3 regions of the Ferrimonas sp. YFM genome follow, and region 2 is predicted to be linked to each of the others. Evidence: riboswitches for the same ligand, from Rfam matches in the RefSeq annotation. Region 2 holds a riboswitch; each other region holds the start of a gene.
What was found. Region 2 has a riboswitch for cyclic di-GMP ahead of QUE41_RS19950 (hypothetical protein). Riboswitches for the same ligand answer to the same signal wherever they lie in the genome.

Region 1 (10,176 bases), 130 kb from region 2:
ATTTGTCTACTTGCTTTCGGACAGCCTGCCGCCGTTTTAGTTCCGCTTGTTAACTTACTTTTTTACGGGGTGTAATGATTCCGTGAGAGCCCTGAACATAGTCGTTGGGCTGGAACTCTTCACTGTCTATCACCACTGGCTCCGGCTCATGCAGGGGCAGTTGGGCGGTGGAGAGTTGCTCGTTAAACAGGTGTGACGCAGAGTCGTTCCACAGTTTATTGGCCTTATCCAGATTCTGGCTCAGCTGCAACAGGGTGGCATGAGACTGCTCAAAGTAGTCCGCCATCTCCTGACGCTGCTGCTCCAGGTCAAACTTGGCCTGCTCCAGAGACTGCTTCAGTTGCGGGGCTTCCTCCGCACTGCCGCCGCTCTTCCAGCGAATCAGATAGCCCACCCCGGCTCCGAGGATAAAGGCCAACACAATCCAAACTTCGTTCATATCTACTCCATGGCGACCCCTGCGCTCGGGTCTGAATACTTGAGGGCATTGTACTTGTTATAGAACAACTATACATCGGCTGCGCCCTCCGTGGTACCATGCGGACCCAAAGCTTAGACCAGTTGAGAGGGCCAAGGACGTGCCGCAGGCGACCCCCCTAGAGCGTTATCAGGCGGATCTGCAACGCCCAGATTTCCATGAAGATCCTGCCCAGAGGCAGGCGGTTGAACATCTTCAGTCTCTGTATGAGAAGCTGATTCAACGTCAACAGGCCCCCAGGCCCGGGCTGCTGTCCCGGCTGTTTGGCAAGGGGGATGCGCCGACCCAGGTTCAGGGCCTCTACTTCTGGGGTGGAGTAGGCCGGGGCAAGACCTATCTGGTGGACACCTTCTACGAGGTCCTGCCCATCGAGCGCAAACTGCGCATCCATTTTCACCGCTTCATGCACCGGGTGCACCGGGAGCTGGACAGGCTTAAGGGCCAGGCCAATCCCCTGGAGGCGGTGGCCGATGCCCTGGCCGCCGAAGCGGAGGTGATCTGCTTCGATGAATTTTTTGTGTCGGACATCACCGATGCCATGCTGTTGGCGGGGCTGCTAAGGGCCCTGTTTGAGCGGGGGGTGGTGCTGGTGGCCACCTCCAACATTCCCCCGGCAGAGCTCTACCGCAACGGTTTGCAGCGTGCCCGTTTCCTGCCCGCCATCGATCTTATTGAGACCCACTGTCAGGTGGTCAATGTGGATCATGGCATCGACTATCGCCTGAGGGCCCTGGAACAGGCGGAGATCTTCCACCACCCCCTGGATGAGCAGGCGGACACCAATCTGCACTGTTACTTCGAACAACTGGCCCCGGAGGAGGGACGGGTCGGAGGCACCATTGAGGTGGAGGGGCGCTTCATCCCCGTACGCCGGGAAGCGGATGGGGTGTTGCTGGCGGATTTCCTCGCCCTGTGTGATGGCCCCAGAAGCCAGGTGGACTACATGGAGCTGGCCCGCTGCTATCACACCGTATTGATGAGTGGCCTCACCGCCATGGGGGCCCAACAGACCGGGGACGACATCGCCCGCCGTTTCCTGGCCCTGGTGGATGAGTTCTATGAACGAGGGGTCAAGCTGATCATCTCCAGCGAGGTGCCTCTGGAGCGGATCTACGCCGGTGGAGGCCTGGAGTTTGAGTTCCGCCGCTGCCTGAGCCGGCTGCAGGAGATGCAGAGTCACGACTACCTGGCCCGCCCTCACTTACCATGATTTTGGCCCGCCGACGCTGAAGCTGGGCCAAAACCACCGTTTTCCTGCAAAAAACGGGTGATTTTTGGCTCGCCTTACTCTATAATTCGCGCCCTGCCCACGTTACGAATGGTTGATTATTCAACCAGACACTCGGTTTGCGACGTGTTCGAAGGGGCACGGAAGAAACCAACATAGCGTACAGTGTCGGCCCCGACATTGTACTGATGTGTAACAGCTAATTTGGGTTATTAGTTAGATGAAAACCTTTACTGCAAAACCAGAAAGCGTTCAGCGTGACTGGTTCGTCATCGATGCCGATGGCAAAACTCTGGGTCGTCTGGCCACTGAAGTTGCTCGTCGCCTGCGCGGCAAGCACAAGCCTGAGTACACCCCTCACGTTGACACTGGTGACTACATCGTAATCATCAACGCTGAGAAAGTTACCGTTACCGGTAACAAGTCTCAGGACAAGATGTACTACAGCCACTCTGGTTACCCTGGCGGTATCAAAGAGATCAACTTCGCTGATCTGCAGGCTCGCAAGCCTGAGATGATCATCGAGAAAGCGGTTAAGGGCATGCTGCCGAAGGGTCCTCTGGGCCGCGCCATGTTCCGTAAGCTGAAAGTGTACGCCGGCGCCGAGCACGCACACGCTGCTCAACAGCCTCAAGTACTAGACATCTAATACGGAGATTTTGGCAATGGCACAAACTCAATACTACGGCACTGGCCGCCGCAAGAGCTCTACCGCTCGCGTATTCATCAAAGCTGGCAGTGGTAACATCACTGTTAACAAGCGTACTCTGGACACCTACTTCGGTCGTGAGACTGCTCGTATGGTAGTTCGTCAGCCTCTCGAGCTGGTTGAAATGCTGGAGAAGCTGGACATCTACGTCACCGTTCAGGGCGGCGGTACCACTGGCCAAGCCGGTGCTATCCGTCACGGTATCACCCGTGCCCTGATGGAGTACGATGAGACTCTGCGTCCTGTTCTGCGTAAAGCTGGCTTCGTTACTCGTGACGCCCGTGAGGTTGAGCGTAAGAAAGTTGGTCTGCGCAAAGCACGTCGTCGTCCTCAGTTCTCCAAGCGTTAATTCGCCCGGAACTTCGGACTGGAAAACCCGCTGCCTGGCAGCGGGTTTTTTTATGCACCTCACAAAACAAGGCGCAATCTGCTGTTTTGTAAAGTTATCTCGTATTCATGTTTCCAAATTATTGTTATTCAGAACAATATCCCCACGGAAAGTATGATCTATCTCTAATTTTTCTATATAATGGGCGCGCGACCGAGCTTTAGCGGTACCAAAAGACCACTTTGGGGTGACTCCCTGCTCGGAAAGACTAAAAAATAAGCAGACCCTAATGGGAGATTTAGTGGATGAGCAATGCGCCTGTCGATAATGGACGTCGCAGATTCCTGACCGCTGCTACAGCCGTAGTGGGCAGTGTCGGCGCCGCTGCTGTTGCGGTTCCATTTATCAAATCATGGAACCCGAGTGCCAAGGCGAAAGCCGCCGGCGCTCCAGTAGAAGTCAACATCAGTAAATTGGAACCAGGCCAGCTTCTGCGTGTCGAGTGGCGCGGCAAGCCGGTATGGATCGTACGTCGTACCCCGGAGGTACTGGATGGCCTGACCAAGCTGGCTGACCAGCTGCGTGACCCGGAGTCTGTTGAACCTCAACAGCCCGAGTATGCCCAGAACGCCTTCCGTTCCATCAAAGATGAGTACTTTGTGGCCGTAGGCCTGTGTACCCACCTCGGGTGCTCCCCAACCTATCAACCCGACACCTTTGGCCAGCAGGTCGAAGGCGTTGCTTCCGGATTTTTCTGTCCCTGTCACGGCTCCAAGTTCGACATGGCTGGCCGGGTGTTCCAGGGCGTACCTGCCCCGCTGAACCTGGTGATTCCGCCTCACACCTATGTGGATGAGAACACCATCCTGGTCGGTATTGAGAAGGGGACGGCCTGATTATGAAAAAGATCATTGACTGGATCGACGAGCGGATCCCGATGACGGCCACCTACAACAAGCATGTTGGCCAGTATCCCGCTCCCAAAAACTTCAACTTCTGGTACTACTTCGGCTCTCTGGCGATGCTGGTACTGGTAAACCAGCTGCTCACCGGTGTGTGGCTGACCATGAACTACGTGCCCACCGCAGAAGGCGCCTTCGCCTCTGTGGAGTACATCATGCGTGATGTGGAGTACGGTTGGCTGCTGCGCTACATGCACTCCACCGGTGCGTCCGCCTTCTTCGTGGTGGTGTATCTGCATATGTTCCGCGGCATGATGTACGGCTCCTACCAGAAGCCGCGTGAACTGCTGTGGATTTTCGGCATGCTGATCTTCCTGATCCTGATGGCCGAAGCCTTTATGGGCTACCTGCTGCCCTGGGGCCAGATGTCCTACTGGGGTGCCCAGGTGATCATCTCCCTGTTCGGTGCCATTCCGGTGATTGGCGATGACCTGACCCTGTGGATCCGTGGTGACTACGTGGTGTCCGGCGCCACCCTGAACCGTTTCTTCGCCCTGCACGTGATTGCCCTGCCTCTGGTGCTGGTGGTGCTGGTGTTCCTGCACATCATCGCCCTGCACGAAGTGGGTTCCAACAACCCTGATGGCATCGAAGTGAAGAAGAACAAGGGCCCGGACGGCTGGCCTGTGGATGCAATCCCCTTCCACCCCTACTACACCGTGAAGGACATCATGGGCGTGGCGGGCTTCCTGATTCTGTTCTGCTACGTGCTGTTCTTCATGCCTGAAGGCGGCGGCTACTTCCTGGAACGTCCTAACTTCGAAGCGGCCAACCCGCTGAAGACCCCTGAGCACATCGCTCCGGTGTGGTACTTCACCCCCTTCTACGCCATCCTGCGTGCCATTCCAGACAAGTTGCTGGGTGTGGTCGGCATGGGTGCGGCCATCGGCGTCCTCTTCGTACTGCCCTGGCTGGATCGCTGCAAGGTGAAGTCCATCCGCTACCGCAGCGGTCTGCACAAGCTGAACCTGGCCCAATTCGTGGTGTGTTTCATCATCCTGGGTTACCTGGGCGCAGTTCAGGCCACTCCTGCCCTGACCCTGCTGGCCCGAGTCTGTACCCTGGGCTACTTCGGCTTCTTCGTATTGCTGTTTGTCTACAGCAAGAACGAAAAGTGCAAACCGGTTCCAGAGAGGGTGACAGGCTAATGAAAAAGGTATTCGCAGTATTGATCGCTTGCCTGCCGGCCCTGGCATACGCCGCCGGTGGCAACAATGAACACGTGGTCAGCGCCAACATCGACCTGACCGATAAGGACTCTCTCAAGCGTGGCGCCCAGGCGTTTATGGACAACTGCGCCGGCTGTCACAGCCTGCAGTACCAGCGCTATCAGCGCATCGCCGACGATCTGGAGATGACCGAAGATGAGGTCAGCGCCCTGATTCACACCGATGCCAAGGTGGGTGAGCAGATCACCACGGCCCTGAGCACTGATGACGGTGCCCAGTGGTTTGGTGCGGCGCCACCGGATCTGACTCTGGAAGCCCGTCTGAAGAGCCCGGACTGGATCTACTCCTATCTGAAGACCTTCTATGTGGATGAGAGCCGTCCATTCGGCGTCAACAACCTGGTGTTCCCTGCCGTGGGCATGCCTCATGTGCTGGAGGGGCTGCAAGGCACTCCGGTGCTGCAGGAAGATGGCACCATAGTGGCGACCGGCGGTTCTCTGACTGCCGAGGAGTACGATCAGTATGTTCGTGACATCACCAACTTCCTGGCCTACACCGGTGAGCCGGTGAAGCTGGAGCGTGAACGTCTCGGCAAATGGGTACTGGGTTTCCTGTTTATCTTCTTTATCATCGCTTACCTGTTGAAGAAGGAATACTGGCGAGATGTACACTAAACGCCAATAAGGTTACAATCTACCTCTTGCGCAGTTGGGGGCGGTCTCGCCCCCAACTGTTTTACCGTTTCTGAAAGAGTTTGGAGGATTCGATGGCTGTTGCTGCCAATAAGCGCTCTGTAATGGCACTGTTTTCCGGTGCTAGTGATCTGTACAGCCACCAAGTGCGCATCGTGTTGGCTGAGAAGGGCGTGGGTGTCGAGGTGATTCAGGTTGACCCCAACCATCTGCCGGATGAGCTGGTGGAGTTGAACCCCTACAACAGCGTACCGACCCTGCTGGACCGCGAGCTTGTACTGTATAACTCCCGCATCATCATGGAGTACCTGGACGAGCGTTTCCCTCATCCACCGCTTATGCCGGTATACCCTGTATCCCGTGGCCAGAGCCGTCTGATGATGTACCGCATCCAGAAAGATTGGTATGCCCTGGCCGAGCGCATCATGCGTGGTGACCGCGCGGAAGCGGCCCGTAAAGAGCTGACCGAAAGCATCCTGGGTCTGGCGCCCGTGTTTGCCGAGACTCCCTACTTCATGAGTGAGGAGTTCACCCTGGTCGACTGTTACCTGGCGGCCCTGTTCTGGCGTTTGCCTCAGCTGGGTATCGAAGTGAGCGGTCGCGGCAGCAACGAGGTGAAAGCCTACATGACCCGCGTGTTTGAGCGTGAGTCCTTCAAGGCTTCCCTGACCGAAGCCGAGCGTGAGCTGCGCATCGGTGTCTGAGCTGAGCCCTCAACGCCCCTACCTGTTGCGGGCGATGTATGACTGGCTGGTGGACAACGGTCTGACCCCCCACCTGGCGGTCAATGCGGATCTTCCCGGTGTAGTCGTGCCCCGTCAGTATGTGAATGATGGTCAGATCGTATTGAATGTGGCGCCCCATGCTGTGGGCAATCTGCAGCTGGGTATCGACGAAGTCAGGTTTAACGCCCGATTTGGCGGACAGCCACAGGCGCTGGTTGTGCCCCTGTACGCCATCGAGGCGATCTATGCCCGTGAGAACGGCGCTGGGACTCTGTTCCCGCCGGAAGAGGCGTACGAGCAGGTGCTCGAAGGGGATGACGCTCCCCTGCCTGAGCCATCGCCCACAGAGGCAGAACCCAAGCCGGAGGCCCCGGCAAAGGGACGCCCCAGCTTAAGGGTGATCAAATAGACAAGAAACGCGGCGATGGCCGCGTTTTTTTTTTGCGCTTTTTCTGGAAAGTTCCCTGAACTTTGTTCGGTAATCTGGAGCAAAGCTTCGGGATAACTCCGTGCTTCAAGTTGGACGAATTGTAACCGATCTCATTTGTGTGATCTGGATCGCAAAATGGACTTCGTGGGCTAAAGTTTTCCAGCAAGCGACGACTTCCATGTTCTCGCCAGAGTCGGTGGAAGAAAGATACCGCATCCCAGAGACTTACCCTGATTCTTCGGCAATTTCTTGATGAAGTCCTTGGTTAACACGATACTAAAGTGTCGTTAAACAAGGTCATAAATCACTCAGGAATGGGCCTCTTTTCAAGTCAACTTGGCCATTTTGAGTGGTTTGTCCAGAAAGTGGTCGATCAGTATTCTGTTCCCCAGTTATGTCGGCGCATCCCCTGGGGGCCGCGCCTGTTCAACACTCAATAATCAGACAGCAGATAAAGGCAACTCCCCTGGTGGGAGGCGCAAAGTCACCGGTCTTACCGTCAGTGGCAAGACAGCGGGACTACCTCATGTCTGGCAATGGTCTTCCTTCCCGGGTTGAAGTCCCTGCCTGCGCACGTCTCTTATCTGCCGACAGTTGGAGAAATCAGACTTGAATCGGCAACAAGAACAGATTAACAACGGCATCGTACCGTTGAAGAGCTTGTTTGGGGCAGCACTTCTTACTTTTACCCTGAGCGCCTGTGGCGGTTCAGGTGGGGACAGCAGCAATCCAAATCCGGACCCTGAGCCACCGCCGGTGATTCCTGACCCGGATCCTGAGCCGGACCCGGATCCAGACCCAGAGCCGGACCCGGATCCTGAGCCCGACCCGGATCCCGAGCCGGACCCGGATCCTGAGCCAGAGCCGGATCCTGAGCCGGACCCGGATCCCGAGCCGGACCCGGATCCTGAGCCTGAACCGGACCCAGAGGTGGCCCCGGTGCTGCAGGGGGACGCAGTCTACTTCAACGGTCAGAATGCCTATGGCGAGATTGCCGACTGGCAAGCCGACGGCGAGTTCCGTTTGGTGGCCTGGCTGGACGACGTGAACAGTGACCCGGGAGCCAGCACCGTACTGGTGTCCGCTGACGACGGAGACTACCTCTCCTTCAGTCACAACAGCGTCGAAGGTCGCTGGAACGGCAACACCGTGTCGCTCACCGGTCCGTTCGAGTTCAACCGTACCCGCTATGTGGAGATCACCGTGGATAACGGTAAGCTCAGCGCGTCCGATGGCGAGAGCCAGGCCAGCATCAACGACGGTGCGGTGGACGCGGATGCCGCCACCTACCGCTGGATCTACCGTCTGAACGACAGCTACTCCTCAGGGGGACTTCAGGCCCTGGCACTGGTGGATCTGGACAACGCGGAGAAGACCCGCACCCTGACCTTCGATCAGGACCAGGGTGTGGTGGCCTCCGGCGACGGCGCCGAGGGCACTCACCTGTTGCACGGACTGGGCAGTGGCGACTGGCAGGCGATCACCTCCAACGTGTCGGCGCCTGTGCCCCATGTGGCCAGTCAGGCGGACTGGGATGCTGAGTTTGACAAGAGCTATCCAAACCAGCGTCCGCTGATCGGGACCACCAATGGCAATGACGAGAAGAAGTTTGCCTGGCAGGGTCATTACTGGATGCGTGCCTATGTGCGTATGGCTGAGACCTATGGTGACACCAAGTACCTGGATTATGCCGTGGAGCTGGCTGACCACATGTTCAACTACACCGATGAGAAGCGGGTAGAGCGTGGTGAGTTGAATATCCATAACGAGCCCTATGAGGGACTGGCACCCAAGCTGTACCTGAATACCCCGGGTCTGCCGGTACCTGGCTGGCGTCGTCCCTATAACGGTGCCTGGCGAAATGAGGCGCTGACCGACGGTATGATCCTCAACAGCATCCTGCGGCTGGTGGATCACATCAAGAGTGAGAACCTCACCCAGTACATGGAGCGGGCGGATTACTACATCGGCCGGGCCGAGCGAATCGTGCGTGCCCACGACAGCTCGTTCAGCACCACCAAGAACGGTGCCATTCAGGGGTCCTACTTCTATGTGAACTACAAGAACGAGGACTATGGCGACGGTGGTCTGTTCTCCAACCCGCTGCCGTTCAACCACGACATGACTCTGGGTACGGCGATGATCTACCTGGACAAGTGGGGACAGGGCAACAGCGACCTGGGTCAGAAAGCCAGGGAGATCCTCGGTTTCTACATGGACAACCTGAGGATGGAGAGCGACAACCTGTGTAACTGGGACTACCAGTTCCTGGCCAACGGTGGCGGCAAGATGGAGGACTTCAACCATGCCCACCTGGATGTTGGCTTCATGGTGGTGGCCCGCCAGGAGGGCCTGCTGGATAACGATGAGCCTCTGACCTGTATGGCCAATGCCCTGGTCGAGCGCGTATTCCTGGCACCGGCCATGGCCAGCTTCGGCGTGGATGGCACCGGAGTCAGCTCCACCTGGGACCAGATGGCCATCGGCTACGACTGGATTGAGCTGCAGGGATGGGATCCCCGCGTGGGTCTGGTGGCCGACCACATCCTGCGCCACTACGGAGATCTGAGCTGGTATCGTGCCTATCTGGGGGCGGCCAACTCCCTCTACTGGCAGGCTCAGGCCCAGTAACAGGGGATGACCCGCAGGCCAGCTCCGATGAGTGAACTGGACTCGACCGCAAGGCTGTTCGGGGGGGCTCGCCTGCTAGGGGTCATCAGACTGACCGGCACAAAGCCGATATACATCACGGGGTCCCTGGTCGGGCCCCGTGACTCTTTCCTGCCAAGTGGGATTTATCCATCATTCCCACCTGCGATTAATTCCCGGATAACTCTCTAAAAACTAAGCGTAAAGCCCCGAAAATACAGGCTTTAGCCTTCATCTGGCTTCCTTGACAATCCTCGCTTTGTGTCCATAAACTTGGTAGCTTGTGGGAAAAAGTGGTTATTTGTGGGAAAACCTTGTCCGACTGAAATTTAACAGGGATGGAGTAGCCAGTGTTCAGAGGCGCCAGCAGCATCGCACTTGATGCCAAAGGCCGGATCGCCATACCAAAGCGATACCGGCCGTTGTTGTGTGCGGAAGACGCCGGTCCCTTGGTGGTTACCGTAGACATTCACTCCCCCTGCCTGTTGCTGTACCCCCTCCAAGCCTGGAGCGAAGTGGAGCAGAAACTGGCGCGCCTGTCGGATACCCAGCCCAGTGAGCGGGCCGTAAAACGGTTGCTGCTCGGTTATGCCAGCGACGTGGAGATAGACCGCATGGGAAGGGTACTGATACCGCCTCCCCTGCGTCAATTCGCCTCTCTGGAGAAGCAGCTGATGCTGGTGGGCCAACTGAACAAGTTTGAGATCTGGTCGGAAGAGAACTGGCAGAACCAGATTGAAGCCTCCCATGCCGCAGTGGAAGCGGAAGCCTTTATCGATAATCAACGTTTACAGGAATTTGCCCTC
Region 2 (10,176 bases):
CACCCCTTGATCAAAGGCCCGGGCCCGCCACAACCCCTCACCATTGAAGGCGTAGACGGGCAGCAGATCTGGCCGTTGATCGCCGGGAAGAATCTTGGGATTGAGGTTATCCAGAACCAGGGGCATGGCGTCCTCGGTCTCGAGGTAGATCAGCACCATATGCGCCTGATTCAGCTCCAGGGCCTTGGCGTACATCAGCCTGAGGTGTTCGGAGGAGAGGCCCAGCACCCTCAGGGTAAAAAACTTGGCCAGGGAGAAGTCTTCACAGTCCCCACCGCCACTGGCGACAAACTCAAAGGGGGTCGCCCAGTAGTCGTCCCGGTTCCAGTGGGTGGCGTCCGCGACAAAGTGGTAACGGTTGAAGTGGTCATTGACCGCGGCAAGGTGTTGGTGGGCGGGCAACTTCATCGCCAGCCTGGCCTCGATAAAGGCCTTGAGCTCATGAACCTGGGCAAGCCCCTGTTCGCCAAAACGCCTTTCTATGGGCACCAGGCGCTCCGGCAGGAAGAAGTCGCGCCATTGTGGCACCTCCTCCGCCCACCCGGGCAGGCTTGGCAGCAGCAAAAGGAGAAGCCAAACTGTAACTCTCACATCCCTGTGTCCTGTGGCCTGTCTGTCCCTATGAATCCGGTCACCGTCGTGCGCCACAGTGATAAGGGTTACAGATTGATCCCGCACCATTTCTGTTCATTGCTTTAAAGTGTAGACTGTGTCCAATTTCCAGCTAGCAAACATAGGAATGCCCGCTCATGGCAGACAACGGGGACAAGACCCATTTCGGATACAAGACGGTGGAAGCCGACAAGAAGGCCGAGATGGTGGCCGACGTATTCCACTCCGTCGCATCCAAATATGACCTGATGAATGACCTGATGTCCTTTGGCGTACACAGGTACTGGAAACGCTTCACCATTGAGTGCGCCGCCGCCCGTCCCGGCATGAAGGTGCTGGACCTGGCCGGTGGTACCGGCGACCTGACCCGCAAGTTCTCCCAGCTGGTGGGCGAGAAGGGTGAGGTGGTGTTGGCGGACATCAACGACTCCATGCTGAAAGTGGGCCGCGCCAAGCTGCAGGACCAGGGCGTGGTGGGTAACGTCAACTATGTTCAGGCCAATGCCGAAGCCCTGCCCTTCCCGGACAACCACTTCGACATCATCACCATCGCCTTCGGCCTGCGTAACGTCACCGAGAAGGCCAAGGCACTGGCCTCCATGCAGCGGGTGCTCAAGCCCGGTGGCAAGCTGCTGGTTCTGGAGTTCTCCAAGCCCCTGAACCCCATGATGCAGAAGGCCTACGACTTCTACAGCTTCCAGGTGATCCCCCGCATGGGCTCCATGGTGGCCGGCGACGCCGAGAGCTACCAGTACCTGTCCGAGTCCATTCGTATGCACCCGGACCAGGAAACCCTGAAGCAGATGATGCTGGACGCCGGTTTCGACCAGGCGGACTACGTCAACATGACCAATGGTGTGGTAGCCCTGCACCGCGGCTATAAGTTCTGATCCCGAGGTAATATGCACCTTGCGACCCTGGTAGCAGGCAGCCTGGAAGCGGCGCTGGGGCACCTGCTGACGTACCATCCCGACCCCCGCCCCCTGGCCGATTGCCGGGGGCAGGTAGTGGAACTGCAACTGGCGGAGCTGCCCTGGCCGCTCTTCCTGATCCTCAATCACCCCCTCCAGGTCTACAGCCGTTACGGCGGCGAGCCTCAGGCCACCCTGAGCGTCAGCCTGTCGGTGCTGGCCGACATCCAGCAGGGCGCCCCCCTGTCGGAGCTGGTGCAGCAGAACAAACTGGAGATCAGCGGCGACATGCAGCTGGTGGGTAAGCTGGCCCAGGTACTGACCGGCATCGAACCGGACATCACCGAGCCTCTGAGCAAGGTACTGGGTGACGGCATGGCCTACCGGGTACACAACCTGGGACAGAGCCTGTTCGCCATGGGCAAGAAGCACATCGGCGCCACCCAGGCCCACCTGGGAGACTACCTGGTGGAGGAGCGACGGGTCTCCCCGGCCGCCGATGAGGTTGCCGGTTTCTGCCGTCAGGTGGATGAGCTGGAGCGGCGCACCCAGGCCCTGGCCGCCAGGCTGGCGGCACTGGAGTCCCGCTCATGAGCTGGGGCGCCATCAAGCGGGCCTATCAGGTTGCCCGCACCTTTCGCCAGTACCGCCTGATCGAACTGCTGCCGGAGCAGCGTCGCCCCCTGCCCCTGAAGCTGATGGACGCCAGCCTGTTCTGGGTCGGCCGCAAGTCCCTGGATGCCCACCCCTCGGTGCGGGTGCGCCTGGCCCTGCAGAGTCTGGGACCGGTATTCATCAAGTTCGGTCAGATGCTCTCCACCCGACGGGATCTGCTGCCGGACCTGTTCGCCGATGCCCTGGCCCAGCTGCAGGATCAGGTGCCTCCCTTCGACGGTGAGCTGGCCAAATCGGAGATCGAGTCCGCCCTGGGCCACAGCATCGACACCCTGTTCGATGATTTCGACATTACTCCTCTGGCCTCGGCCTCGGTGGCTCAGGTACACACGGCCACCCTGCGCAGCACCGGCGAAGAGGTGATCCTCAAGGTGGTGCGCCCGGACATCGAGGCGGTGATCCTGGCGGACCTGGCGCTGATGGAAACTGGCGCCCGGCTGGTGCACAACACCCGCAAAGGCAAACCCTTGCGCGCCATCGAAGTGGTCGAAGATTATCGTAAGACCATCCTGGCCGAACTGGACCTGGTGCAGGAAGCCAGCAACGCCCGCCGACTGCGGGACAACTTTGCCGGTTCCCCCGCCCTCTACATTCCCCGGGTCTACCCTGAGCTGTGCCGGCGTAAACTGCTGGTGATGGAGCGAATCCACGGCATCCCGGTGACCGACATCGAGGCCCTCAAGGCTCAGGGCACCAACATGAAGCTGCTGGCGGAGCGCGGCGTGGAGGTGTTCTTCACCCAGGTGTTCCGGGACAACTTCTTCCACGCCGACATGCACCCGGGCAACATCTTCGTCAGCCGGGAGCATCCGGACGACCCCATGTACATCGGCATCGACTGCGGCATCGTCGGCAGCCTCACCGAGAACGACAAACGCTACCTGGCGGATGTGTTCCTGGCCTTCTTCAACCAGGACTACTCACGTCTGTCCCAGGTCTATATCGACTCGGGCTGGATCAGCGCCGACACCAACCCGGTGGAGTTTGAGAAGGCGTTGCGCAAGGTGCTCGAGCCCCTGGAGAACAAGCCCCTGTCGCAGATCAGCTTCGGCCACCTGCTGGTGGAGCTGTTCCGCTGTGCCCGAGAGTTCGAGATGGAGGTACAGCCGCAACTGGTGCTGCTGGAGAAGACCCTGCTCTACATCGAAGGGCTGGGACGTCAGCTCTACCCTCAACTGGACCTGTGGCAGACAGCCAAACCCTTCCTCGAACAGTGGATGGCGGAACAGCTGGGTCCCTCGGCACAGATGAAGCGGGTAAAAGAGGCTTTGCCCTTCTGGTTGGAGAAGCTTCCGGAGATGCCGGATCTCATCCACGACAATTTACAGTTGAGCAAGGCGCTATTGCGACATCCGCAAGGTGTGATGGAGCGCTACATAAATCAGCGTCGAACAATTCACAATAGTCACTACTTCCTCATTATTGGCTCGGTTTTGTTGATCTCGGGCACACTATTGATAGGGAAATTCAGTACAATCTGGCCTTCTATAACCCTCGCCCTGACCGGGCTGGCCTGCTGGGCCAAAGGGTGGCGACTTAACAACCAGTGAAAATGTCGCCGATACTTGTTACATTGAACATCGTTTATTGACCTGTTAAATACCCCGGAGACAACATGGGCGGCATCAGCATTTGGCAACTTCTTATCATCGCACTCATCGTGGTACTGCTGTTCGGTACCAAGAAGCTGCGCGGCATGGGCTCTGATCTGGGCGGCGCTGTAAAGGGCTTCAAGAAAGCCATGGGCGACGAAGACAAGGGCGCAGAAAAGAAAGCGATCGAAGAGAGCAAAGCAGAGGACACCACCACTGCCGAGCAGAAAAACAAAGAACAGGCCTAAACCACTATGATCGACGGTATCGGCCTGTTTGAACTGGTCCTGATTGCCGTTCTGGGCTTGGTGGTTCTGGGGCCCGAACGTCTGCCAGTGGCGGTGCGCAGCATCAGCCGCTGGGTCAGCACCATCAAGCGCATGGCCAACTCGGTGAAGGATGAGCTCGAACAGGAGCTGAAGATCGAGCAGCTGCAGTCGGATCTGAAGAAGGCCGAGTCCAAAGGACTCGAGTCTCTGGATCCCGGCCTGAAACAGTCTATCGAGGAGCTTCGTTCCGCCGCACAATCGGTGAACCGCCCCTACCAGACGGACGAAGGCAAGCCCGACGCATCCACCCCCACTGTCTCGCCACAACCCGAGATCAGCGAAAAGAAAGCCGCTGAACCGGGTAAAACCGCAGAGTAAGTATGTCCGAGCAGCAACCCCTAATCAGTCATCTGCTCGAGCTGAGAAACCGCCTGTTGCACGCAATAGGCGGCGTCCTGCTCGTGTTCGCCAGCCTCGCCTACTGGGCCAACGACATCTACAACTTCCTGTCGCTGCCCCTGTTGGAGGTGATGCCGGAGAACGCCTCCATGATCGCAACGGACGTGGCCTCCCCCTTCTTCGCCCCGTTCAAGCTGACCATGTTTGTGGCGCTGTTCATCGCCATGCCCTATGTGTTGTATCAGGTGTGGGCCTTTATCGCCCCGGGTCTGTACAAGCATGAGAAGAAGCTGGTCTTCCCTCTGCTGATCAGCAGCTCCCTCCTGTTCTACGCCGGCATCGCATTTGCCTACTTTATCGTGTTCCCCGTGGTGTTTGGCTTCTTCACCAGCGTTGCTCCGGAAGGGGTACAGGTGGCCACGGACATCAACAGCTACCTGAGCTTCGTCCTCAAGCTGTTCTTCGCCTTCGGCCTCGCCTTCGAAATTCCGGTGGCGGTGATCCTGATGGTGTGGACCGGCATGACCACCCCGGACGATCTCAAGAAAAATCGCCCCTACATTGTTGTCGGCGCCTTCGTTGTTGGTATGCTGTTAACGCCGCCGGACATCATCTCTCAGACCATGCTGGCTCTGCCCATGCTGTTGCTGTTTGAGGGTGGCCTGTTCTTCTCCCGTCTTTACCAGCCTAAGGACGACGAAGAGGAAGAGGTACAAGAGGAGCCCACCGAAGAGTAGCCCAGTCACGGCGGTCACTAAGCGCATTGCCCATCAATGCGCTTGGCATCAGGTTTAATCAAGGAACTGTTATGCTTAAGACCGCCGTTTTCTCCCTGCTGCTTGCCCCGGCAGCTGTCTCTGCCGCCGACGCGGCCTGCCACTCAATCAAAGATCAGATCCAGCGCCTGGCCTGTTACGACAAGGCCGCCGAGGCGGTGGTGAACTGCGCCAGTGAGAAAGACAAACTGGACCGGTTGGTGTGCTTCGACAAGTTGGGTAAGCCCATGAAAGCGCTCGCCCAGTCCAAGAAAGCCCTTCCCCCTCAGGCTAAGGCGCCCGAAGCCGCCAATGAACGCTTTGGCCTGAGCGACAAGCGTCCCGAAGAGCCGGAAGCGATTAAGGCCAGTGTTAGCAAGCTGAAGCAGGATCCCTACGGTAAGTTCATCATCACCCTGGACAATGGCCAGGTGTGGAAGCAGATCGACTCCAAGCGATTCCGCTTCAAGAAGGACAAGCCGGTCACCATCGAGAAGGCCTCCCTTGGCTCCTTTATGCTGACCCAGGAGGGCAGCAGCAAGAGCGCCCGGGTGAAGCGCGTGCAATGATCGACATTGCGGTCAATCTGACCTCCAGCCAGTTCAGGGAGGACCTTGAGCTGGTGCTGGCCCGCGCCCAGGAAGCCGGAGTCGATACCCTTATCGGCCTGGCCAGCGATCTGGAGGAGGCGCGGCAGCTGCAGCCCCTGGCGGAGCAGCATCCCGGCGTCTTCATTACCGCCGGCATCCATCCCCACTACGCCAGTGGCTTCGATGCCAGCAGTCCAGCACAGATCGAAGCCCTGTGCCGTCACCCCAGGGTGGTGGCCGTGGGTGAGTGCGGCCTGGATTTCAACCGGGACTTCTCCCCCAGGCCGGATCAGCGCCGCGCCTTCGAGGCCCAGCTGAGGCTGGCCTGCGACCTGGGCAAACCGGCGCTGATGCACTGCCGGGATGCCGGCGAGGAGTTCACCGCCATGGTGTCAGAGGTGCGAGGCAACCTCAGCGGCGGGGTGCTGCACTGCTTCACCGGCAGCGAACAGGAACTGCATCAGGCCCTGGAACTGGACCTCTATATCGGCATCACCGGCTGGGTCTGTGACGAGCGCCGGGGGGCAGAGCTGGCCCGGCTGGTACCGCAGATCCCCGATGACCGCCTGCTGCTGGAGACCGATGCCCCCTATCTGATCCCCAGGGACATCCGCCCCAAACCTAAGACCCGGCGCAACGAACCGAGATGGCTGCCACACATCGCCAATAAAGTGGCCGAGCTGCGCAACCAAAGTGTGGATACGCTGTCCCAACACTGTCTACAGAATGCCAAGCGCCTGTTTCAAGTGTGATTAAGCTCCTGCCTTAAGGAGTAGAGTTTGCTAATATTGACGCCGTTCTATCGGCCTGACCTCCGTCACACTGTGATCGGTCTTTGGCGATAACCCCTCATTCATAAGGAGCTGCAAGTGACCGTTGTAACCGGACCTTTTTCCCGCCGCCGTATGCGTCGGATGCGTCGCCATGACTTCTCCCGTCGCCTGATGGCCGAGAGCCAGCTGAGCGTCAACGATCTGATCTATCCGGTGTTCGTTCTGGAGGGCAATGCCCGTAAGGAACTGGTCGACTCCATGCCCGGCGTCGAGCGTCTCTCCATCGATCTGCTGATCGAAGAGGCCCGCGAGCTGGTGGAGCTGGGTATTCCGGCCGTAGCCCTGTTCCCGGTCACCCCTCAGGAGAAGAAGTCCCTGGGTGCCGAAGAGGCCTACAACCCTGAAGGCCTGGCCCAGAAAGCGGTCCGTGCCCTCAAGCGCGAATTCCCCGAGCTGGGGGTGATCACCGATGTGGCCCTGGATCCTTTCACCACCCACGGTCAGGACGGCATCATCGACGACGAGGGTTACATCCTCAATGACATCACCACCGAGGTGCTGGTGAAGCAGGCCCTGTCTCACGCCGAAGCCGGCGCCGACGTAGTGGCCCCCTCCGACATGATGGATGGCCGCATCGGCGCCATCCGTGACGCCCTGGAAGAGGCGGGTCACGTCAACACCCAGATTCTGGCCTACTCCGCCAAGTACTCCTCCAGCTACTACGGCCCCTTCCGCGACGCGGTCGGCTCCGCCGGCAACCTCAAAGGTGGCAACAAGCACACCTACCAGATGGATCCCGCCAACTCCGATGAGGCCCTGCAAGAGGTGGCCATGGACATCGAAGAGGGTGCCGACATGGTGATGGTGAAGCCTGGCATGCCCTACCTGGACATCGTGCGCCGGGTGAAAAGCGAACTGCAGGTGCCCACCTTCGCCTATCAAGTCAGCGGCGAGTACGCCATGCACATGGCCGCCATCCAGAACGGCTGGCTGGACGAGCGTAAGATCGTCATGGAGTCCCTGCTGTGCTTCAAGCGTGCCGGCGCCGATGGCGTGCTGACCTACTTCGCCAAGCGTGTGGCCCAGTGGCTGAACGAGAAGTAAGGTTCCGCGCCTGAACGACACAAGGGGAGCTTCGGCTCCCCTTTTCATTGCCCGCCCCTGTTCGGTTTTGACCGATCCCGGTCACGTTTCCACAATTCTGGAAGAACAAAGTCGACAATTCTGAGTCAGACTGGTCAGCAGGATAGAGAGAATGAGAGCACCATGAAAAAGACAACTTTGCTGGCCATGATGCTGGCCCCGGCTTTGATGAGCCCCTACGCTATGGCAAACTCCGGCTGTGGTTTCGAAGAGGGCCAGAAGGGCCCCTTCGCCACCTGCACCCAAGAGGAGAAACAGGAGGTAATTTTGACCGGTGAACTGGCCATGGCCGACATTATTGACGCGATCCCCGGCTACGGAGACAACTTCGACAGCTACGCACCCCAGTCCAACTGGGTTGACGCCCTGAAGGCGGTAGACACCCCCACGGAGATCGTGGTGATCATCGGCACCTGGTGCCCCGACTGCCATCGCGAGACCCCACGCTTCGCCAAACTGCTGGAGCAGGTCGGCAACGACAAGCTGTCCGTGCGCTACATCGGCGTCGATCGCCAGAAATCCGATCCGCAGAACCTGGCGGCCGCCTATGAGTTCAAGCGCATCCCCACCTTTATGGTGATCCAGGATGGCAAGGAGATCGGCCGCATCGTCGAGACTCCCAAGCACTCCCTGGAGCAGGATCTGGCCGAGATCCTCAAATAATCCCCTCAGGCCGAATCAGCCCAACTGGTTCGGCCTCTTAGCGCCACTTCAAAACATTGATTTGTAAAGACAATATTTACAAGCGCCCATCACTTCATCTCAGTACCAAGTACACCCACTGACACCCTCACTTCACCATGCTCTAATGGTCCCGACCCAAGGATAAACCGAGTCCTGGGTTCAGTTTTCGTTACGCTGACAATGGCAAACCAACCGTGAGGTTGGGACGCAAAGCTTCCGGTCTCGCCCAAGCGAGATAGCGGGGTTTCCAGCGGTGAGTCCCTCTTTGGGAGGACTCCACACAGCCAAAGACAGCGTTTGGATAGGATCAACCATTGGAGATGGTAGATTTATGCAGTTCAAGCGCCACCTTATCGCCCTGTCCCTGACAGCGGCTCTGACCCAACTCACCGCCTGTGGCGGCGGCTCCTCTGACTCCGCCCCGGCACCTCAACCCGAACCCCAGCCAGGCCAAAGCCTTGAAGGCGCGACCGCCGATGGTTATCTGGTCAATGCCCAGGTATGTCTGGATCTCAACCGCAACGGCGAATGCGACGCCGATGAGCCCAGCACCCTGACCCAGGCCGGAGGCCAGTACAGTTTCGAAAACCTCGATGCCACCCTGGATCTCAGCCAGGTGCAGATGCTGGTGAAGGTGATTGCCGGCCAGACCGAGGATGAAGACAACCCGGGCGTAGTGCTGACCCAGGGCTACACCATGACGGCACCGGCCGGTGTGGTGGAGTTTGTCAGCCCGCTGACCACCCTGCTCGCCTCTGAGATGGACAGGGCCGGTGTGGATCAGGAAACCGCGGCAGCGGCCCTGGAACAAACCCTGGGCATTCTGGGCTCGGATCTGAGCCTGGTCGAGGACTACATCGTCGGCAAGCAGCAACAGGCCAACGGCGACGGCTACAAGCGGCTGCACCGAGTGGCCCAGGTGGTCGCCCGGGTGACCGCCAAGGCGAAACATGCCGTAGAGCAGAACGGCGGCACCGGCGGCGACGCCGAAGACAATGAAGTGGCCGACGCCATCGCCGAAACCCTGACCGAAAACCTGGAGCGTCTGGTGAACCGGGTGGATGAGGCGGAAGCCAATGGCCAGGAGCCCGATGCCGACACCATCGCCGACGAAGTCGCCGGCGAGCTGCCTCTTGACCCGGAAGACGTGCAGGACAGAGTCGAGCGTAAGCGCGAGCGCGGCGACCTCGAAGAGGCCAGTCTGCTGACCCTGCTTGAGTCTGAAGGGGGCATGTTCGAGCTGGATGGCCACTCCGAGGTGTTCTTTGACGCCAGCACCAACCAGTGCATCAAAGAGCGCGAGCTGGGCTACCAGCAGATTCAGAAGGTGGAATCCCTGATCACCTTCAACCGCTTCCGTTATGACGGCCCTGACGCCGGTTTTGTCGAGATTACCGAAGAGGAAGATCGCGACATGCTGGTGTGGAAAGGGGAAGCCTGGGCGGAGATGAACGACCAGGTGGAGGTGGTCTCCCTGGAGGAGGATGGCTCAGTCATCGTCAGCTCCGATATGGATGGCCGCCAGCAGGTCTGGGCTCAGCAGCTGGATCTGTCTGATTTGAAACTTAAGCGCTACGCCAAGGGCGAACACGAGTGGAAATCCCTGTTCAGTGGCGACCACCTCTTCCCTGAGGGTGCCAGCGGTTTCCAGATGACCTTCAAGCAGCTGGAGAGCCGCGCCATGCTGCCCTACCGGGCAGAGTGTGACGCCTCGGTTCGGTGGTGCAACCAGGTGGTTCTGCCAACGGGTCCGGTTCAGACTCTGGCCGAGCT
Region 3 (10,176 bases), 2.2 Mb from region 2:
TAGGCACGGGAGTTTTGCGGGTTGACCAGGTCCATCAGGATGATCGCCTGAACGCCAGCCAGGGAGAAGTCTTTGCTGCCACGACGCATCAGCCAGTTGTAGCTGACGCTGGTGGGATCGATGGCGCTGTTGCTGATGCTGTGTGTCACCTGGCCGTCGGTGGCGGTCAGTTTGCCGAAATCGACGGTCAGATCCAGGTACTTGGTGGCGTTGAAGCTGAATTTGTTCCAGATACCGGGATACTGGCCGTTCCACTGCCCCTGAACACTGCCGTGGTTCAGGCCGATGAACTCCTTGGACTTGGAGTCACTGATCAGGACGGTGCGCTGGTCGGCAACGGGGTCCAGTTCGCTCAGGTAGGCGATGACACGGAACTTACCGGTGGGCTGCCAGGTGGCGATCTCACCGTAGGCGTTGTCACCGTTAAAGCGGGCAGCGGCAGACTCGCCGGAAGGAGCGGGCTCTACAGGGTCGGTGGGCTCAACAGGATCGGTCGGCTCCACGGGATCAGTGGGCTCAACGGGATCGGTTGGCTCCACGGGATCAGTGGGCTCAACGGGATCGGTTGGCTCCACGGGGTCAACACCGCCGTTGCCAAATGCGGCATTCCATTGGCCATCGTCAAAATGGTCAGGGGCGGGATTGCTGATGGTGTGAGGGCCGGTGCGCCAGTCGCTTGTGCCAATGTTCACCAGAGGATCAAAAGACGCGCTGCCGCCTACCTCGACCAGGCCTTTGCCTTGTTGAAAGGCGTAGGCTCGGGAGTTGGCAGCATTGCCAAGATCGATCAGGGCCAGGCCCTGAATCGCACCTTGGGAAAAATCGCTGTAACCGCGGCGATAAAGCCAGTCAAACGCGACGGCGTCAGGCTGGATGCTCTTATTGCGCACGCTTCTGGTGGTGCTGCCGTCAGACGCGGTCAGCTTGCCGTAGTCCACCTGGATCTCCAGGTAGCGAGAAGTGGCAAAGTCCAGCTTGTTCCAAACGCCTGGATAGTCGCTGCCCCACTTACCCTGCACGCTGCTGTGGGTAAATGACAGGAAATCGGTGGTTGAGGAGGAACTCAGAAGAATCGTCCTGTTACTGGACGTTGGGTGTAGTTCGGCCAGCCAGGCGACAACCTTGTAGGGGCCGCTGGGTTGCCAGGCATCAATCTGGGAATACGCGTCATTGCCATTAAAATGAACGGCGTTGGAAGCGTTTACGGTCGTAGGAAAAAAAATAGATAGAAAGAAAACAAAAACAAGGGCATGCGATAGCGCACCACCTTGTCCAAGTGGTCTCCCCCAAAAAAACTGCCGAGCCATAATGACAAGCCTCAATTTAGCTGGGCAGACAAAATGGCGACGTCAGTGAGGGACTGCGACTACAAGACACAACCTCCATTTTTATAAGGAGTTGTGTGTCCACAGTACACCATCGACATGAGGTAATCCCGCTATCATGGACCGAAGTCTTTAGACCGGAGATATTGCGTCCTCAGCTTTCGCTGAGTTTGCCTTTGTCTGCTGTCGTGGTTACAACTGCCGGGCGCAACATGGATGTAACATTCCTTATGGGTTGCAAACGGCGCGTATGCCCGAAGGCGAAGGTAGAATGCCTAATCGATGATCGGAAAACAACCTAATGTTTGGATTATTGGGTTAAAAATGGCGCAAAGTGATGTTTATATGACCTTAAAACAGACACTTCCATGAGTGGTAAAAATTTTGTTATTTACTATGCGCAAAAGGTTCTTTGTCAGTAGGGAAAATTTATTTTAGGTGGCGCTTGTGTGTGGAGTGAGTCCCAAATGTGAGCCCTCTGTGAACGAAGGCCGTGCCGGACGAGCGATTTTCTCCGCAAGGTGGAGGGACCCGCACACCCTGCCTAAACTTAGAGCTGTTAAAAGAAACAGGGAGTTGACTTCGTGGGCGAGACAAAGGTGCTAGTCAACGATGGTGAGCAAAAGAGCGAAACGGTTCCCTTTCTGGTGCCGCCTGACGAGCTTGTCGACAGTTTGAGGGCCTGTCCGGAAGGGACGCCGCTTTTTATTGATGTCGACGATACCCTGTGGCTCAGTAACTCTACCGAGCAGTTCATTGCCTCGGTGCAGCCCTCTTTGTTGGTGGCTCTGTTTCTGCAATTGATGGATTTGCTGCAACCCTGGCGCTGGTTCAGCGGCGCCGAGCACCGTCACTACCGGGATCTGTATCGGGTCAAGGCGTTGCTCATGTTGTTTCCCTGGTCCAGAAAAATGTGGGCCAGCCGAGTCAGGCAGTTGGGGCCCGAATATCTCAATCACAAACTGATGGCGCCGCTGCAGCGCCACAAGGGGCCCATCTATCTGGTGAGTTATGGCTTTGACTTTATACTCAAACCCCTGCTGGATGCCGCGAAGGTTCCCTGGCCCTTGCTGGTGAGTTCAACCCTGCACAACGCCGTCTATTTTCGTCAACAGGGCAAGGCGCAGTGGGTCAGACAGTCTCTGGGTGAGGAGGCGTTTGAGGGGGCCTGGAGTGTCACTGACAGCATGCTGGACAGGGATCTTCTCGAAGCCAGCACCAGGGGCCTTCTGTGTCGCTGGCCCGATAGCAGGCCGGTGAGGGCGGGTATCGACCCCATGCTGCCTTTTGTTTACACCAAGAAGGTGAAGCGCCCCACCGAAAGTTACTTTACCCGGGCGGTCATCGGTCATGACTACCTGACCATGGTGTTGGTGTTTGGTTTATCCAGTCCTGAGCCGCTGCTCGCCTGTGCCAGTCTGTTCCTGTTTCTGCTCTCCTATTTCAGTGCCTACGAGATTGGCTATGCGGAAAACGACAGATTGGGTTTGCTGTATGAGGCCAAGCCCAAGGTCAGTGAGGCGTTTCTGAGGCTGGGCAGTGCCTTTCGCCCCTGGTTTGCCTGGATGAGTGCCATGATTCTGGCACTTCCCGCTGCCTGGCTGGCGAAAGAGTTAAGCTGGGTACCTCAGGTGTCGGGTCTGCAAGGTATGGAAGCTGCGCTCGCCGTCTGGGCCAGCTTCATGGTGTTGCTTTTGGGGGTCAGAGCCACCTTCTATTGGTTCAACCGGATCAGGGAGAGGGGGCGTTCGGTGCCGATGCTGTTGCTGCAACTGGCCAGGACGGCGGGGTATTTCGTCGTGTTCAGCTCCTCCCTGGTTGGGGCACTCTTCTGCTTTACCCACGGCCTGTCCAAGTGGATTCCCTATGTCACCTACCGGTTTGGCGGTGAACGTAAAGGGATGCCGCTGCACCTGTTCAATGGGTTGATGCTGTTTTTGGTGCTGGCGATCTGCTGGGCTGCCGGTGCGGTGACCTGGGCGCAGTTGTCCCAGTGGCACACCCTGGTCATTCTGCTCTATGTTGTCGCCAGGGCGGCCAAGGATGTGTGGGGGTTCCGACAGGCGATGGCGCCTCTTAAACCTGCAGGCAGGGAAGCGTCTGGGGTGCTATCGTCCGGCATCAAGGAGGACGAGCGAGCCTGATAGTGAGCCCGGGCAAGTGGTGCTCTCTGGGCAACTTGGGTCAGGTTGGCAGTTTGGTCAATGGCAGCAGCTGAAAGTCGCGATTGTAGCCATCAATGTGCTGCTTCCTGCTGAACTTCTCGGCCAACAACTCCTGATGGGCCAGCAGCCAGTCACGGTAATCCCGCTGGTTTAGCAGCAGCTGCTCCATCGCATCGGCCACCGAGTCATCGCTGTAGGGGTCGGCGACCACCCGGGCGGGCACATCGTCAAGAAAGCCATCTATGCCGGTCTCTTCGGAGTGCAGTATGGGAACGCCACTGAGCAGGGCTTCGACGTACACCATACCAAAAGTTTCATCGACGCTGGGCAGCACCATGCCGCCATACTGAGGCAGGGCAGACAGCAGACTGATGTTGTCCATCTCCCCCTTGAGGATCACCCTGTCTTCCATGCCAGCGGCTTCGATCATCTGCTTGGCCTCGTTGAAGGCTTGTTCGGTCCCGCCTCCGATGATCTCCAGTACCAGGTCGGGATAACGGGGTGCCAGTCGGGCCACCACTCTAACCAGGCGGGCCAGCCCCTTCTTCTTGAGCACGTTGAGATCCATGATGGAGGCCAGCCTGTTGGCCTGAAAATCCGGGGTGGTGTTCCAGTGGCGCTCGGCGACGAAGTTGGGCAGGAGTTTTTGCTTCTCCGGTGGAAGGTCAAACCTGGCGTTGAGCAGGGGTTTGAACCAGGCGGACACATAGTAGATTCGCGAGGCGTCTTTCAGCTGGCGTTTGAAAAACAGGTCATAGTGAGGCTTATACTTCAGTATCTTGGCCTCTGCTTCTCCCCTTACCGACAGCGCCAGGGGGATGTTTAGCCAGCGCGCCAGCCACCAGCCCGCGATCCCTTCGAAGGCAAATTTGTGGGCATGGACCAGGTCGTAGCTGAGCCCCTCCTGGCGCAAGATGCGGCGGATGCGCCAGGCAAGCAGGGTCATGCTGAAGAACAGCAACAGGCCGTAGGGCAACCCCCAGTACTTCATTGAGGTGACATGTGGGTCTCCCTGGTCGTCTCCTTCAAGGGCGTTGACGGCGAAGGGGTTGGCGGTGCGTCTCAGGGCGAAGACCCGATAGTCCACCTGTGGGTTGGCGCGAATGAAGTGCCTGACCGCCGGTGTGTTGGTGTCCCGGTTCAGGGAGGGGTACTCCACCGCCAGATGAAGCACTCTCTTGCGTCGATCACCCCCTTGGGGGGCGGGTGTGCCAGTCATGACTGATCCCCCCAGGCGTTAAACAGGAAGCTCAGGTTGCCCAGCAGATAGCGGCGCCACATGCGTCCGGGCTCCTGCAGTAAACGGTAGACCCATTCGGCTCTGAGGGTACGGATCCAGTTCGGCGCCCGGTGGACCTTGCCGGCGGTAAAGTCGAACAGAGCCCCCACGCCGATGGCCAGGGACGCGCCCGTCTGGGGGAGGTATTGTTCTATCCAGCGCTCCTGCCTGGGGTTGCCCATGGCCACGATCACCAGGTCGGCCTCACTGCGCCTTATGGTGTCACAAATCCCGGGCTGGGCCTCTTCAGGTGCAAAGCCATGGTGATAGCCCACCCAGTGGTGCTGGGGATAGCGGTCACGCCAGATGGAGAAACAGCGCGACACACTGGCCTCATCGGCACCGAGGAGGAAGACCTTCAGTTGATGGCGACTCTGGGCCAGGTACCTGGGGGTGAAGTCGGTGCCGTTGAGGTTCTCATTGAAGCCGCGACCATACTTCCAGCGACTGGCGATCTCCACGCCCACGCCATCGTTGACCACCAGAAAACGGTTCAACAGGGATTGATACTCGGGATCCCGCCGTGCCAGGTTGATGGTGTGGGCATTGGCGTAGGCCATCTTCAGCGGGGCGTGGTGTTCGACGGCGTTATCCAGCAACTGAATCACCTCTTCGCCGCAGCGGGCATCCATCTGCACCCCCTGAATGACTCTGGGTGATTCGAGCTCCTCTCGGTAGGCACGAATAAACTGGCGGGTGACGCCAGGCCAGGCGTAGCGCTCCGCAGCCTGAATCGCCTGGGTGCGCCGGCTGGTGTAGTCCTCCCGGCACTCCTCCATATAGCGGTGGATAGCCATCGCCGCTTCGCCGGGATCGTCAAAGTCCACCACCCGTCCCACCTGGGCTCTGTCTATGATGCGGCGAAAGCTGGGAATGGGGGAGGCCAGGGGAATGAGGCCCGCAGACATACCCTCCACCAGGGTGAGGCCGAATCCCTCATACTCCGAGGCGCTGACGATAAAGCTGGAATCGCAGACGTGTCGGCGGATCTGTTCATCGGTAAGATCCGTTTCTATGGTCACGTTGTGCTCCAGAGACAGCTGGGTGATCAACTGACTGAGGCGCTCAAGGTTGTTGTCCCAGTCTCGTCCGACAATTCGCAGCCTGGCCTGGGGCTGGAGTTTGCGCATCTGCTCCATGGCAAACAGCAGTTTGTCGATGCGCTTGTTGTCGGAAAAGCGTCCCAGGCACAACAGCTGGGGGCGCAGATCATGGCTGCCCAGGTCGGCAAATTTGCCAATCTCCACACCGTTTTCCACCAGTTCCAGTCGGTCCTGGGTCAGAGGCTGAAACAGCTCGGCATCGTTGATGCTGCAGGCAAACACCCGGCTGTAGGCGGTCAGGGTACGCTTGGTGACCGTATGAAAGTACGCTTGCTTAAAGGCCCGGGCGTAGTTGGTGTGGAAGAAGCCGCCGTGCGTGGAGAGAAACATCGGTTTCTTGTGGCGCCGGCGAGTCAGAGCCAGATAATCGGCAAAGAAATCGACGCCGTGCACGTGAATCAGGTCGAAGCTTGGCAGATGTTTCAACACAGAGGGGGCAAAGGGGTACTTGTAACTGCCCCGGTAGGGGATGCGGATGACCGGAATCCCCTCCACCAGTTCCTGGTCCGGCAGGGGTTCATCCTGTTGATGAAACACCCGGTCTAACGTCAGCACCCGGGCGTCCAGCCCCTGGCGGCGCTGTTCGGTGACCAGACATTTGACGAAGTTCTCCAGGCCGCCAATGGCGGGGGCGAACTGGCGGACGACGTGGAGTATGCGCATCCTGGCTCCTACTTGTAGATCTGGACCGGAGGGGTGTTAAAGAAGAATCGCACCTTGCCCCAGTTGGCGCGCATCTTCATCAGGTAACGAAAACTGCGTTTGCTGCTCAAGGGGCCGCAGGCCAGGGCCAGGGCGCCTGCAACACCGGCCTGCGCCGCGGCCCGGCTGCAGTGCCAGACGCGGGCGGGCAGGGGCAGGGCGGAGAAGAAGATCACCGCGTAGGTTTCACCGATGCGGGTCGCCTTCCTCATCAGGTAGTCCTTATTGAGCCGGTTCTCTTCGACGGTTTCCGACACCAGGGCTTCCCGGCAACTGACAATGCGGGCCCCCCTTCGGTGCATGCGGTTAAAGAACTCGGTGTCGCCGCCACCGGTGATGCCAAAGCGGGGATCGAAAGGGGTTTCCGGGTGCGGCAGCACCTTGCGGCTGACCAGGGCGTTGCAGGTGGAGCCGACGCTCATTTCGGTCCCCGTAGGCGGGGTGTATTTTCTGAAGAAGTCGCCCTCGAGAATCCATTTGGGGGTTTGAGGGGGGTAATCGATGTGCACCGCCCCCAGCACCACGTCGGCGTTGTGGTCCCGTGCGCATTGGAGCAGGGAGGCCAGCCAGTTGGGCTCGGCAATCTCATCGTCATCGATGAAAGCCAGCCAATCGCCTTTGGCGTTTTTCACCGTGGTATTTCTGGCACAACAGATGTTCTTCTCCGGCTGAATCTCATAATGGACCCGGAAGGTGGTGCTGCGACGAAATGCATCCACCACCGCCTTGCCGGACCCGTCGGCATCGTTATCGGCGACAGAGATCTCCATGGCCACACCCGGCGGCAGTTTCTGCTCCTGGAGGCTGCTTAACGTCTCCATCAACTGGGGGCGTTTGTAGGTGCACAAGCAGACACTGATGGTCTCTGTCATCGGGTTCTCTCCTTGTCCATATAGAGCCGGGCTACAAGAGCCAGCATTAGAAGCTGTATCACCCAAAGGGAGTGGCTTCCCCTGAGAAGGCTGCTTTCGGTAATGTTATGCAGCAGGGTTAATAGTAGTAGGATCCAGCTGAGGATGAAGAGTCCCGGGTGCTGATCTTTTATGGCACCGGACTGGCGAGCAAACTGAACGATTACCAATAGATAGACCGACAAACCTACGACGCCCAGCTTGGCCATCAGGTCCAGGTAGCCGTTGTGTCCCTGGTTGAGCAGGGTCAGGAACCCTCGGCCGTGGACGATGTTGGGTGAGCTCAGCCCTATGCCCCAGAATGAGCCATAGCCGTGCCCCAGCAACCAGCGTTTATCGATCTGCTCCAGCAGGAATGCCCAGATATAGTCCCGCCCGGTGAACCCGGTGTCGGACATGAACAGTGCCAGGAACTGCTTGATGTGCCAGTCGTTCCAGGCCAGGAGCACGAACACGGTGAGCACACTCAGGGTGCTGATCACCAACATCAGCAGTCCCAGGTTGAGCTTGAAGGTGCGGGCCAGGGACTGAGCGCCGAACACCATGCCCGGAACCAGGAAAAACAGGCCAATGGAGGTCTTGGAGACAGACAGCAGCAGTAAACCAAACCAGAGCAGCAGGTAGAGGTTGTTGTAGAAGCGGCTGATGCTCTCCTTATTGAAAAAACGCACGGCGATGCCAATAAACAGCGCCTTGAGTGCGACTGCCCCCATGACGTTTTTATGGCCGTGAATGCCGTAGAAGTAGCCCTCGATGTCGAAGCTGCCTAGGCCGACGGCCACCAGGTTCAGGCCCAGGGCCAGAGTGCCCATGCGATAGACAACCAGGGGCAGCAGATAGGGACTCCTGAGATAGCTGACACCGACAAAAATGGTGGTCATCACGAAGATCAGCAGCACAGTGCGGCGAAAGGCGATGCCGGGAGCCAGGGCCCAGAGCACGCTGAACATCGCCAGAGCGGCGATGACAACCAGGGGCCACTGAGAATAGAGCATCCGTTGGAAACGCTGTGGCTGACGGGCGATGACGTAGACGGAAACGCCCATCAGGGCGATCCAGAACAGCTGATTGAACCGGTTTCCCGTCGACGTGCTGGCCGAGTGTGCCCCCACCTCAAGGTCTTCGAGCTCCACCGCCGCAGTCAGTTGGGGGGTGAGCACATCGAAGGAGAGGGCGGTCACCAGGGCGATGATCATCACCGCCAGGAGGTTATTCTGGGTGAAGACCCGGCTGTCCCGACCCACAAACCAGCTTATCAGCCCTCTAGTTATCATTGGTCACTCCTTGGGCGATGGGCTGTTGTGCCGGCCTTTGCAGCAGCCTTAGAACATAGCCAAAGGCCACCGCCTCACCGATGTTCACCGACACCACCACCCAGGCACCGCCGCCGGTCAGCCCGATCAATGCCAATGAAGAGAGCGCAAACAGGGCGCCCCAGAGCGTCGCCTTAGCCAGGGGTTTAAACCGGTTCTGGGCCTGAATGGCGGCACTGCCGGTGGCGCGCAGATGGAACAGCAGGGTGACGATGGCCCATTGCATGGTGACCCAGCCAACATTCTGGTAGTCGTCAGAGAACAGGTGAGCCTCCAGCAGTGGCCAAAACAGGAACAGCGCCAGGCTGAACAGCAGGTTGAACAGCAAAAAACCAATCAGTCCCTGACGCACCAGCTTCTGAAAGGCATCCTGCTTGCCTTCCGCATTCAGCCGGGCCAGGGTGGGCTTGGCGACCCGGGTCCAGGCGGAGGTGATGATGTTCAGCGGGCCGAAAAACACCCGGCCCGCCTGGATAAAACCCACCATGGTGGAGCCAAACAGCAACCCCACCACGAAGATGTAACCGCGGTTTTGAATCTCAGTGGTGGTCACCCCCACCAGTGACCAGCGTGACTGTTGCCAGACGGGCGCATAGTGAGAAGCCAGTTGCCGCCAGTTCATGGGTTGAAGCAGGGGCACCTCTTTGACGAGCATGTAGCCCAGGCTCAGCAACTGGCTGATGCAGAGTAGCCACAGCAGCTGATCGAGAGACACATTGGCCCAGCCCAGTTGCCACCAGAGCAGGCCTGCGCCCAGGGTAAAGAGACTGACAAAGGCCAGGTCGGCCCAAAGGACCGGCATCAGCTCCAGCTCGGCGGACCAGCGACAGCGGAAGTACTCCCGCAAGAGCCGGATCACAAAGAACAGGGTGACCAGGGCGGAGGAGGCGTAGGGCTGGCTCAGTCCAGGCACCATCTGCAACAGGGTACACAACACCGCCAGGGCGATGAGGAAGAGGATGTTACTCCAGGAGAGGGTGCGCCGCAGTGGATCAGGGTTTTCTCTGGCCGGAATCAAGACCGAGTAGGGGGTGTTGATCAGGGCATTCTGAAAGCTGATAAACACAAAACTCAGGGTAAACAGAATGGAGTAGACGCCAAACAGAGCCGGAGTCCAGAACTTAATCAGAGCCAGGTTGAGTCCGAAATTGAAGGCGCTCAACAACCCTTGGTCTATGGCCGACACCACCACCTTGGTTTTCACCCTGCCTCCAGTTGCATTCCCACCCGTCCTAATCAGCCTGTGCAAGCGTCTGATTTTCAGCTTAGACCCAGATTCAATTTCCTGCGCTCTTTCTGCTACTTGCCGGGCGCCTTGGCGAACCACTGCTATCCTTTAGCCCATGGAGCTACGGCGCCTGTATGTGTTGGCGCACAA

Region 1: another riboswitch for cyclic di-GMP. It lies ahead of QUE41_RS19320 (hypothetical protein); the one in region 2 lies ahead of QUE41_RS19950 (hypothetical protein).
Region 3: another riboswitch for cyclic di-GMP. It lies ahead of QUE41_RS08540 (hypothetical protein); the one in region 2 lies ahead of QUE41_RS19950 (hypothetical protein).

What each region holds. Positions count from the first base shown of each region.
Region 1 covers NZ_AP027368.1:4,179,978-4,190,153, reverse strand. The annotation lists gene QUE41_RS19365 (Z-ring associated ZapG family protein) at 50-439, opposite strand; gene zapE (cell division protein ZapE) at 579-1,688, shown strand; gene rplM (50S ribosomal protein L13) at 1,927-2,355, shown strand; gene rpsI (30S ribosomal protein S9) at 2,372-2,764, shown strand; gene petA (ubiquinol-cytochrome c reductase iron-sulfur subunit) at 3,049-3,639, shown strand; gene QUE41_RS19340 (cytochrome b) at 3,642-4,853, shown strand; gene QUE41_RS19335 (cytochrome c1) at 4,853-5,548, shown strand; gene sspA (stringent starvation protein SspA) at 5,641-6,270, shown strand; gene QUE41_RS19325 (ClpXP protease specificity-enhancing factor) at 6,263-6,700, shown strand; cyclic di-GMP riboswitch class I at 7,168-7,248, shown strand; gene QUE41_RS19320 (hypothetical protein) at 7,331-9,352, shown strand; gene mraZ (division/cell wall cluster transcriptional repressor MraZ) at 9,721-10,176, shown strand, end outside.
Region 2 covers NZ_AP027368.1:4,305,512-4,315,687, forward strand. The annotation lists gene QUE41_RS19895 (transglutaminase-like cysteine peptidase) at 1-591, opposite strand, end outside; gene ubiE (bifunctional demethylmenaquinone methyltransferase/2-methoxy-6-polyprenyl-1,4-benzoquinol methylase UbiE) at 750-1,502, shown strand; gene QUE41_RS19905 (ubiquinone biosynthesis accessory factor UbiJ) at 1,515-2,117, shown strand; gene ubiB (ubiquinone biosynthesis regulatory protein kinase UbiB) at 2,114-3,748, shown strand; gene tatE (twin-arginine translocase subunit TatE) at 3,814-4,038, shown strand; gene tatB (Sec-independent protein translocase protein TatB) at 4,045-4,437, shown strand; gene tatC (twin-arginine translocase subunit TatC) at 4,440-5,195, shown strand; gene QUE41_RS19930 (hypothetical protein) at 5,267-5,782, shown strand; gene QUE41_RS19935 (TatD family hydrolase) at 5,779-6,555, shown strand; gene hemB (porphobilinogen synthase) at 6,709-7,680, shown strand; gene QUE41_RS19945 (thioredoxin family protein) at 7,843-8,382, shown strand; cyclic di-GMP riboswitch class I at 8,576-8,655, shown strand; gene QUE41_RS19950 (hypothetical protein) at 8,735-10,176, shown strand, end outside.
Region 3 covers NZ_AP027368.1:1,817,277-1,827,452, forward strand. The annotation lists gene QUE41_RS08540 (hypothetical protein) at 1-1,019, opposite strand, end outside; cyclic di-GMP riboswitch class I at 1,426-1,510, opposite strand; gene QUE41_RS08545 (HAD family hydrolase) at 1,910-3,469, shown strand; gene QUE41_RS08550 (glycosyltransferase) at 3,510-4,709, opposite strand; gene QUE41_RS08555 (WecB/TagA/CpsF family glycosyltransferase) at 4,706-6,535, opposite strand; gene QUE41_RS08560 (glycosyltransferase family 2 protein) at 6,544-7,446, opposite strand; gene QUE41_RS08565 (O-antigen ligase family protein) at 7,443-8,759, opposite strand; gene QUE41_RS08570 (lipopolysaccharide biosynthesis protein) at 8,749-10,002, opposite strand.